Regions from separate parts of the Agarivorans sp. 1_MG-2023 genome, predicted to be linked through region 2. Evidence: predicted binding sites of a transcription regulator. Region 2 holds the regulator's gene; the other holds the start of a gene.
What was found. Region 2 encodes ArgR, which controls arginine synthesis, uptake and breakdown. Its sites were predicted from a motif close to ANTGAATANNTATTCANT; they were not measured.
Positions count from the first base shown of each region.

Region 1: argA (amino-acid N-acetyltransferase) is a predicted target of ArgR. The motif match lies at 1,845-1,862, and genes of this name have one in related genera.

Region 1 is NZ_JAUOSJ010000010.1:9,146-13,774, forward strand. Features, by position in the region: gene Q4592_RS14790 (HDOD domain-containing protein) at 1-611, opposite strand, end outside; gene Q4592_RS14795 (hypothetical protein) at 784-996, shown strand; gene Q4592_RS14800 (TetR/AcrR family transcriptional regulator) at 988-1,710, opposite strand; gene argA (amino-acid N-acetyltransferase) at 1,893-3,224, shown strand; gene Q4592_RS14810 (porin) at 3,399-4,430, opposite strand.
Region 2 is NZ_JAUOSJ010000008.1:99,116-103,744, forward strand. Features, by position in the region: gene mdh (malate dehydrogenase) at 1-564, opposite strand, end outside; gene Q4592_RS13210 (transporter substrate-binding domain-containing protein) at 745-1,452, opposite strand; gene argR (transcriptional regulator ArgR) at 1,642-2,109, shown strand; gene Q4592_RS13220 (ABC transporter ATP-binding protein) at 2,134-3,186, opposite strand; gene Q4592_RS13225 (iron ABC transporter permease) at 3,194-4,629, opposite strand, start outside.

The sequences.
Region 1 (4,629 bases), on a different contig from region 2:
ATTGGATTTAACTGCTGTTCAATGGCATCGGTAATCACCGGCGAGAAATTCCAGCGACGCGCTAATTCGCCACCAATTTGCGCATAGTCTAAACCCAAGGTTTTACGCTGTGCCGACACCCGCGTTTCGCCCGTTTCCAAGCACAACTCAATTAACCCTGCTTCTTCAGGCGTTGCACTGGCAATCAGCAGCTCACCAAAGTTGTGTAACATGCCACAGGTAAAGGCTGTTTCAGGTTCAACATGGGTGCTTTTAGCTAATGCTTGCGCTAACAACGCCACGTACATGGCTTGTCCCCAAAACTGTTGTTGGTCGAAGTTTTTGCTCGGCATCATGCCATTTAGGCCCGCAGCCACTACCAGTGAACGAACCCGTTTTAAACCTAAGCGGATCGCGGCCGCTTCAATAGAGTCAATTTGCTTAACCCCACGAAACGCGGCTGAGTTAGCCATTTTTAATACGTTCGCACCCAAAGATTGGTCGGTCGCCAGCTTTTTACCCAAATGGTGAAGATCAACATTTTCATCATTAATGCTTGTCAGTAATTCCTGCATAATTTGCGGCATTACTGGCAGTTTTTTTACCTGCTGGAAAAAGGCTTCCAGTTCCATGGACAACTCTCCTAAAAAATAGTGTGAAGCACTGCATGCTTTCACTCTTTACCTGGTCAAAAATTGAGCGTTAATTCACATAGACTAAACAAGTGAGCTTGTTTATCGCCAAATTGACCCACACTGAAACTTATATGCAGAACAGTTTGACCTTATAGGCGTAGAAAATACAGTGACGATCGCACAAAATGACAGGAAATCTTGGCCCAGCTGTAAACCTATTACTCAAGGTTTATCAGAACAGGTCTTAAAAGAATTAATATTAGGAAACAAAACCTTAGATTATGGGTCTTGGTTACATTGCTTGGGTGCAGAGCGCCTAGTTGATGAGCAAGAATACCCTACTACCAACCAAGCACATATTGTGAGCAACGCCTTAGCGTAAAAACTTCTCTGGTACTTTTTCTAGCAGTACCATTTTGCGTAATTGATTCAGCATGATTTGAAACCAAGTGAACTGGTGGTGATGCTCTTCTGCCGAAAAGCCAATGGTACCCGCCATAAAATTGCGAGTCAGTCCGTACAGGTACAAACAAACACTGGTTAAGGCTTCATCATCCCACTTCGAGCCGTGACTGATAAATGAGCGCTTAGTTTGCTCAATCACTATCACCCGGTGCCAGCTCTCAAGCGCTTTAAAGTCTTTATCATGAGTAAACAATTCATGAAAACTCACTAGCATCACTTCTGTTTCGTCTAGGGCATTTATCTTACTTTGGGCGCTATCTGGATACTCTACGATATTGCCTAAGGTTTGCTGGAAGTTGACATCTTCCACCACAATTTGAACCTTTTTAAACCAGCGCATAGCCAACGAAAAGAAGATGGCCTCTTTATTTTTAAAAAAGCGGTACAACGAAGCAATATCGATTTCTGCATGTTGGGCAATCAAGTTGGTATTTACTGCAGCCATCCCTTGCTCTTGAATCAAAGACAAGGTGCTGTCTAAGATGTGTTCCACTAGTCGTCTGGTACGCTCTTGGCTAGGTTGCTTACGCATGGCCAAATGCTCAGGTACGACATAGTTATCCATAAATACCTCTCGTAATAAATTTATTCCATTTTTACCTGCTACCTCAACATATACTGAGGTAGTCATTAAATGTTACAGCAGCTTATACTCTACCTCGCGATAGTACACAACTGAATTGGCCATAACATATGTATAAGATTTGTCATCGAGAAAAACTTATTGCTCGACAATGTTGATGGATATGCAACAATAACCGAATATTTGACTATTAAGTCAAATCTTACGTTTAGTTATTCACGGAGAAGAATTTGAACCGCTCTGCCGAAGATTTAGTCAGCTGGTTTCGCCAGTCGGCTCCTTACATAAACGCCCATCGCGGCAAAACCTTTGTAGTGATGTTAAGCGGAGAAGCTAGCACTAGCGCCAACTTTAATAACATTATTCAAGATATTGCCTTGCTCAAAACTCTTGGTGTGAAAATTGTGTTGGTGTGTGGCGCCCGCCCGCAAATAGACAGTTTAATCGAGGAGCACCACCACAGCTGCATGTTTGCTGGCGAGCAGCGAATCACCGATGAGCGTAGCTTAAACATCATCAAACAAGCAGTAGGTCAGATCCAAATGGATATTGAAGCCCAGCTATCTATGGGCTTGGTTAACTCTCCTTTGCATCAAGCTCATATCAATGTGGTTCGTGGCAATTTTGTAGTGGCGCAACCAATTGGTATTGAAGATGGCATTGATTTTCTGCATACCGGAAAAGTGCGCCGTATTAACCACCAAAGTATTAAGCGCCAACTAGACCATGGTGAAATAGTTATGGTGTCTCCATTAGGAGTATCGGTAACCGGCGAGCTATTTAACATTTGCTCGGAAGATATCACCACCGAAATAGCGGTCTCTTTGAAAGCAGATAAAGTCATTTACTTCAGCCCCGAGCAAGGTATTCACAATGACAAAGGCCAGTTGATTAGCGAACTATTGCCCGATGCGGCCAACGAGCTAATGCGCTCAGAGCCCTTTTTACGTGATACCGACAAAGATACTCTGCGTTATTTGCGGGCGGCCATTCAATGCAGTGACCGAGGCATCGACCGCTGTCATTTGGTGAGTTACCAGCAAGACGGCGCATTGCTAAAAGAGCTCTATACCCGTGACGGCAGTGGTACTCAGCTGGTGCAATATAGTTATGAGCGAGTTAGAGAAGCGAGATTGGATGACATTAATGGCATCATTGAGCTGATTCGCCCGTTGGAAGAAGAAGGCATACTGGTAAGGCGCTCCCGCGAGTTGCTAGAAATGGAAATTGAGCGATTTACCATTGTTGAGCGCGACGGCATGATCATTGGTTGCGCTGCATTGTACGCCTTCAATAATGAAAACATTGGTGAGCTAGCGTGTTTAGTTAGCCACCCGCAATACCGCCAAGCGAGCCGAGGTGATCGACTACTTCAAGCCATTGTTAATCGAGCCCGTCAACAGGGGTTAGCAAAATTGTTTGTGCTCACAACTAAAAGTATTCATTGGTTCAGGGAGCGTGGTTTTAGCCCCGCTGATTTCGAAGACTTACCCACCGAGAAACAGGCTATTTATAACCTGCAGCGACGCTCTAAAATTTTAATTATGGATGTAGAGCGCTAACTCGCTGTCTGCCACTCATACTAAAAAGCCACTCCACTATGAGTGGTTTTTTTATGCTGAGTATATCTGTAGAAAATAAAAAACCAGCGCCGTAAAGGCGCTGGCAAAAGACAAACATACACAAGAAAATAAGGAACACGCTAAGTTAGGCGCTTAGCGTGTGTTGTAACTGTCTTAGAAGTCGTAACGTGCTGCGAAGTGGAACTCGTTCTCAGCATTGTCGATGTTGTTGATTTGGTAAGCAGCAACGATACGCAATTGCTTAGTTAGGTCGTAACGGCCTTCAATTGTGTAGTAATCAACGTTGTCGTACTTAGCTCCGCCTTGTGGCTCAACTTCAGCTTTGTTCCACATTGCTTGCGCACGGAAGGTTTTAGTGAACTTGTAACCTGCAACTAGCTCGTAACCAGTATGCTCGTTTTTAGCGTCTGAACCGTGAAGTTTAAATGCTTTGTTGTTTTCGCCCATCGAGTAGTTAGCTGCTGCGTAAACGCCATTTGCATCGTAGTTAACACCCAATAACGCTAGCTTGCTGTCTTTTGCTTCGCCATTGTTAGCGATGTTGTAACCCGCACCTAGACCAAGACCAAAATCAAACGTGTAAGCTAAAGCAATACCGTAAGCAGAGTTGTCTGCGTCAACCGTTTGGTTGCCATCAGCATCGTCCATTTTTTGGTTGTCGTTAAACTTGTAAGAAGCGTGGATATCGAAACCGCTGAATTCACCCGCGTATTTAAGAACGCTGTCTGAACGGCCAATACCTTCTTCACGGCTAGAGCTGATGCCGATAGCAGAGTTACCGTATGGGTTAACGTAGCTTGAGTCAGTCCAGTCAGCGACTAACTCTAGAGCACCGTAGTTACGACCAAAGGTAACTTCACCGAAGTCTCCACCAAAACCAGCGTAAGCTAAACGCGCTTTAGTTGCTGAAGTGTTGTCACCTTCGCCGTTGTTTTCCATTTGTAGCTCGTAACGACCTAAAGCGTAGTTTGACGCGCCAATCATAGATTTAACTTTAGCGCCAAAACGTACGTATTGGTCTGCACCAAAGTTATCAGACTTACCAGCGTCGTCACCAGCAGTGTAACCCGCGTAAATACGACCATATAGGTCTACAGCGTGTTTCTCGTCTTCGTATACTTTAGCAGCGTTAGCTGAACCAGAAGCAGCGGCAACTGCGATAGCAATAAGAGTAAGCTTTTTCATTTTAATCCCTAAAAAATGTGAACTGTATCAAGTAAAAGTTGAACAAATCTTAGGACTGGTAAATGACAGAGAGGTGACTGAAATATTAAAGATTAATGACAGCGGAACTTTAAGGAAAGCTCTGCAAGCGACTAATTATTAAGCATTTTATTTAGTTAATGCTCAAGTTAATTAAACGCATGCAGAATAAAATACGGTT
Region 2 (4,629 bases):
CTGAGAAAGCAATGGCAAAATTGTTACACCGCTATGGCCGCCAATAACGTTAAGTTTAATGTCTGCTGGGTTTAGGCCTTTCGCTTCAGCGATAAAGGTTTCTGAGCGAATCACGTCTAGTGTGGTTACACCAAACAATTTAGCGGGATCATATACGCCAGCATTTTTTAATACTTCGGCCGCGATTGGAACCGTGGTATTTACTGGGTTAGTGATAATACCAATACATGCCTTTGGACAAGTAACGGCAACTTTCTCGATAAGGTTTTTAACGATGCCCGCGTTGATATTAAATAGATCTGAGCGATCCATACCAGGTTTACGCGCTACACCGGCAGAAATTAGAACAATATCGGCACCTTCTAGGGCCGGGCTAGGGTCTTCGCCTGCGAATCCTTTAATGGCCACTTGTGTAGGGATGTGGCTCAAATCTACAGCAACACCAGGTGTTACTGGGGCGATGTCATAAAGCGAAAGTTCAGAACCAGCGGGTAACTGGGTTTTTAATAGTAATGAAAGGGCTTGGCCAATTCCGCCTGCAGCACCTAATACGGCAACTTTCATCCAACTTCTCCATGCTTTTTTGTAATTGTAGAGGGGATGTCTATAAAGACAGAAACAAGATAACGGAATCCGCTCTAAAATACAATTTAGCAACATTTTTAAAGCAACTTTAAAACAGTAAAAAGCTGCCTTAATCACACTTTAACTATAGGGTTTAAGACCTTGGTCTAACAGTGTTTGTTAGTTAAAGAAGGACTGGTATATTGTTCGGTAACTGCCGTTATTTTTTAACACATTAAGCGCATGGTTGATTTGATTCAGCAGATCTTCGTTTTGCTTTGAAACCGCCATACCTAACCCGCTCGCTGGATAGTTTTCATCCACTTGAGTCACAAAATCCGGATGGCTTGCCAACCAATAGTGAGCTGCTGCCGAATCTAAAAATACTGCATCAATTTTAGCTTGATTCAAATCTGCTAAGGCGAGTTGATAACTGGGGTAAGCAATCGATAGAATATTAGGCCGTTGTTCACGTAAGAAGCGCATAAAGCTCGAGCCACTTTGTACTGCAACCACTGAGTTGCTTGCAACTTCTAGCTCAGGCTTCGAGAGATAAACCGCCATATTATCGAAATAAGCATCACTAAAGCTTACTAAGGTTTTACGTTGCTCGGTAATATCTAAGGCTGATATCGCCACATCGTAATGATCGGCAGCAACGCTAGATAACAAACTATCAAAGGGCTGATGGTAAAACTCACACTCTCGATTTATTTGTTCACAAATGGCCTTAGCCAACTCAATATCGAAACCCACCAGCTGCTTGTGCTCATCAAATGATTCAAAGGGCGGATAAGATGCTTCGGTAACCACTCGCAGAGGTTTATCGTCAGCAAGTACTGATTGAAGTACGAGCAAAGGAAGAAAGAACAGAGATTTTAGCCACATAGTTAACTACACACCAAGTTTGATGTTGCTATCATAATTCAGCTTAGCAAAGCCTCACAAGAAAATGTTGGCTAATTGAACAACAATTATGTGTTTCACTATGCATTTATATGCATAAAACTAGAATAAAGTTGATATACATATAAAAGTTGGCGACAATAACCGCGGATTTACAAGCTCGGATCACCGATGAAATATAGCGATAAACAAGAACAGTTAATTAAAGCATTTAAATCACTGTTAAAAGAAGAACGTTTTGGCTCTCAAGCTGAAATAGTGACCGCCCTACAAGATCAGGGTTTCGAAAATATCAACCAATCGAAAGTGTCACGCATGCTAAGCAAGTTTGGCGCAGTGCGTACTCGAAACGCAAAAATGGAAATGGTTTACTGCCTACCTGCAGAGCTAGGTGTTCCTACTGTTTCTAGTCAATTAAAAATCTTAGTACTAGAAATGGATTTTAACGATGCCTTAATCGTTATTCATACTAGCCCTGGTGCGGCGCAGTTAATTGCCCGTTTGCTAGATTCATTAGGTAAAGCTGAAGGTATTCTTGGCACCATTGCTGGTGATGATACTATTTTTATTACCCCTACCCGCCAAGTTGCGATTGCCGATGTATTTCAATCGGTAAAAGAACTGTTTGAAGTCGCCTAAGGCTTCAAACAACACTTCCCCAAACTACACTTTGGGGAAGACAAATGCCGCATCACCATTAACCGATAACCATACCTTAGTGCCCGGACTTGCTTGCCAATGGTCACGCATTCGCGCATGAATCACCTGCTCAGGTAATTCAGCTAGCTGTAACCTAAAGTGCGTTTCATTACCCATTGAATGCACCGAGATAATACTCGCTTCTACTTGTTGGCTGTTTTCAAGCTGATGCACCACCACATCTTTAGCGCGAACAATCACCTCTGCCAGTTCGCCATCGTTAATTTGATTGGCCGAAAACGCCCCTAAAGCGGTACTAACCGCACCTTGCTCTGCAGGTACAACAAAGCGATTGCTTGGGCCAAACAATGCTGCCACAAAGGCATTTTCTGGCTGATTGTAGATTTCTTGAGGGCTAGCATTTTGAACGATTTCGCCCTGCTCCATCACAACAATACGATCCGCGATAAACATCGCCTCTAGCGGGTCGTGAGTCACCATCACTGCGGGGGTTTTGGTTTTCTTCAATACGTCGAGGGTTTCTTCTCGCACTTGTTGGCGTAAATGCTCATCGAGTGCAGAGAACGGTTCGTCCAACAACATGGTGTTAGGCTCTGGAGCTAAAGCGCGTAATAGGGCGACACGCTGCTGCTGGCCACCCGACAAAGTATGCGGAAAGCGATCTAGCAGACCTTGCATGCCCATGTTGTTTAAGCTTTCTTCAATCCACTGGCGACGCTTTGGTAAATCTTGTTGCTTGCGTAGTCCGTACTCTATATTGGTTTTAACACTCATATGCGGAAACAAGGCATAGTCTTGAAACATCATACCTATCGCGCGTTGCTCTGGAGCTAAGTGTATAGCTTGTGCCGGGGCTGCTACTAACTTGTCTTGCAAGTACAGCTCACCACTTTGCAGCCGTTCTAAACCTGCGATTAAACGCAATAAAGTAGTTTTTCCGCAGCCTGATGGGCCCAGCAGCGCTACAATTTGGTTTTCTTCAACCTCAATACTGACATCTTTAAGCGCCTGCTGTTCACCGTAGAAATGATTAACTTTACGTAAAACAATACTCATTGCGGGTTTAGTGTCCTTGTGGGCGCTGTTCTGAAGAGCCAATATTTCGACTCATAATGATAACCGGAAGAATACCTGCCAATAATATGGTTAAGGCTGCTAAAGCACTTTGCTCTAGTTGCTCCAAAGAGGCTAAATCCCATACTTGAGTAGACAAGGTATTAAAATTGAACGGCCTTAAAATTAAGGTAATTGGCAGCTCTTTCATGGTGTCGACAAATACTAATAACATAGCAGTAAGTAAGCTTGGCCTGATCAGCGGCAAATGGATCCGCCACAGCGTTTTACCAGAGCGGCTGCCTAATACTCGAGAAGCGTCGTCCATTTCTGGCGTAATTTTAGTTAGGCTGGCATCTAGGGTGCGGTAACTTAAGGCAATAAAACGTAAAGAGTAAGCCAACACTAAAGCCCCTCCTGTGCCGGTAAGCAGTAAACCTGTAGGGTAGTTAAACCAAGCTTTCATTAAGCTATCGACCGCATTATCAAACAAGCCAAGCGGATACAAAATACCTACCGCCAATACCGCACCAGGAATCGCATAACCCAGCGTTGCTGCCTCGGCGATGCTGCGCATCTTATTACTTTTAGATAAACGTACTCCATAGGCTAGTAATAAACCCAAGGCTGTAGTGAGTAACGCCGCCATTGCAGCTAACGAAAAGCTATTCCACGCATTAGTTAAATACTGGTCAAAGCCAGAATCTAAGTTACGTAAAGCATAATTACTTAACACCGTGACCGGCAGGATGAACCCCAAACTAATCGGCAACAAACAAAGTAGCGTGGCCGTCCAAGCTTTAGCGCCTTTAAGAGGCTCGGCAAACATTGCTGGAGATTGCCCAGTCAACTTGTAAAACTTACCTGCGTTGCGGCTGTAACGCTCTAGCCCCAGCAGTAAAATAGAGAAACTCACCAACATTAAGGCAATTTGTGCAGCGGCCGACAAGCTACTCATGTTCAGCCATACATCAAAAATACCCGCGGTAAGCGTGGGTACCGCAAAAAACTCTACGGTGCCATATTCATTAATGGTTTCCATTAAGGCTAAAGTCACACCCACTACTATGGCTGGCCTGGCCAATGGAAGTGCTACTTTAAAAAAGCTTTGTGTTTGGCTTTTCCCTAAACAGCGACTCATTTCAAACAGCTGCGCGGCTTGCTCGACAAATGCAGCACGAGCCAACAAATACACATAAGGGTAAAGCACTAAACTGAGTACAGCGATAGCACCTTGAATCGAGCGGATCTCAGGAAACCAATAATCGCGCGCGGTTTGCCAGCCAAAAATTGCCCGCAAGCTTTTTTGCACAAAACCGGCGTATTCCAATTGATCGGTTATCACAAAGGCCAATATGTAACTCGGCACAGCTAAAGGCAGCAAAAGTGCCCATACAAAAACAGATTTTAAAGGGAAGTTAAATCGAGTAACCAGCCACGCCGCCC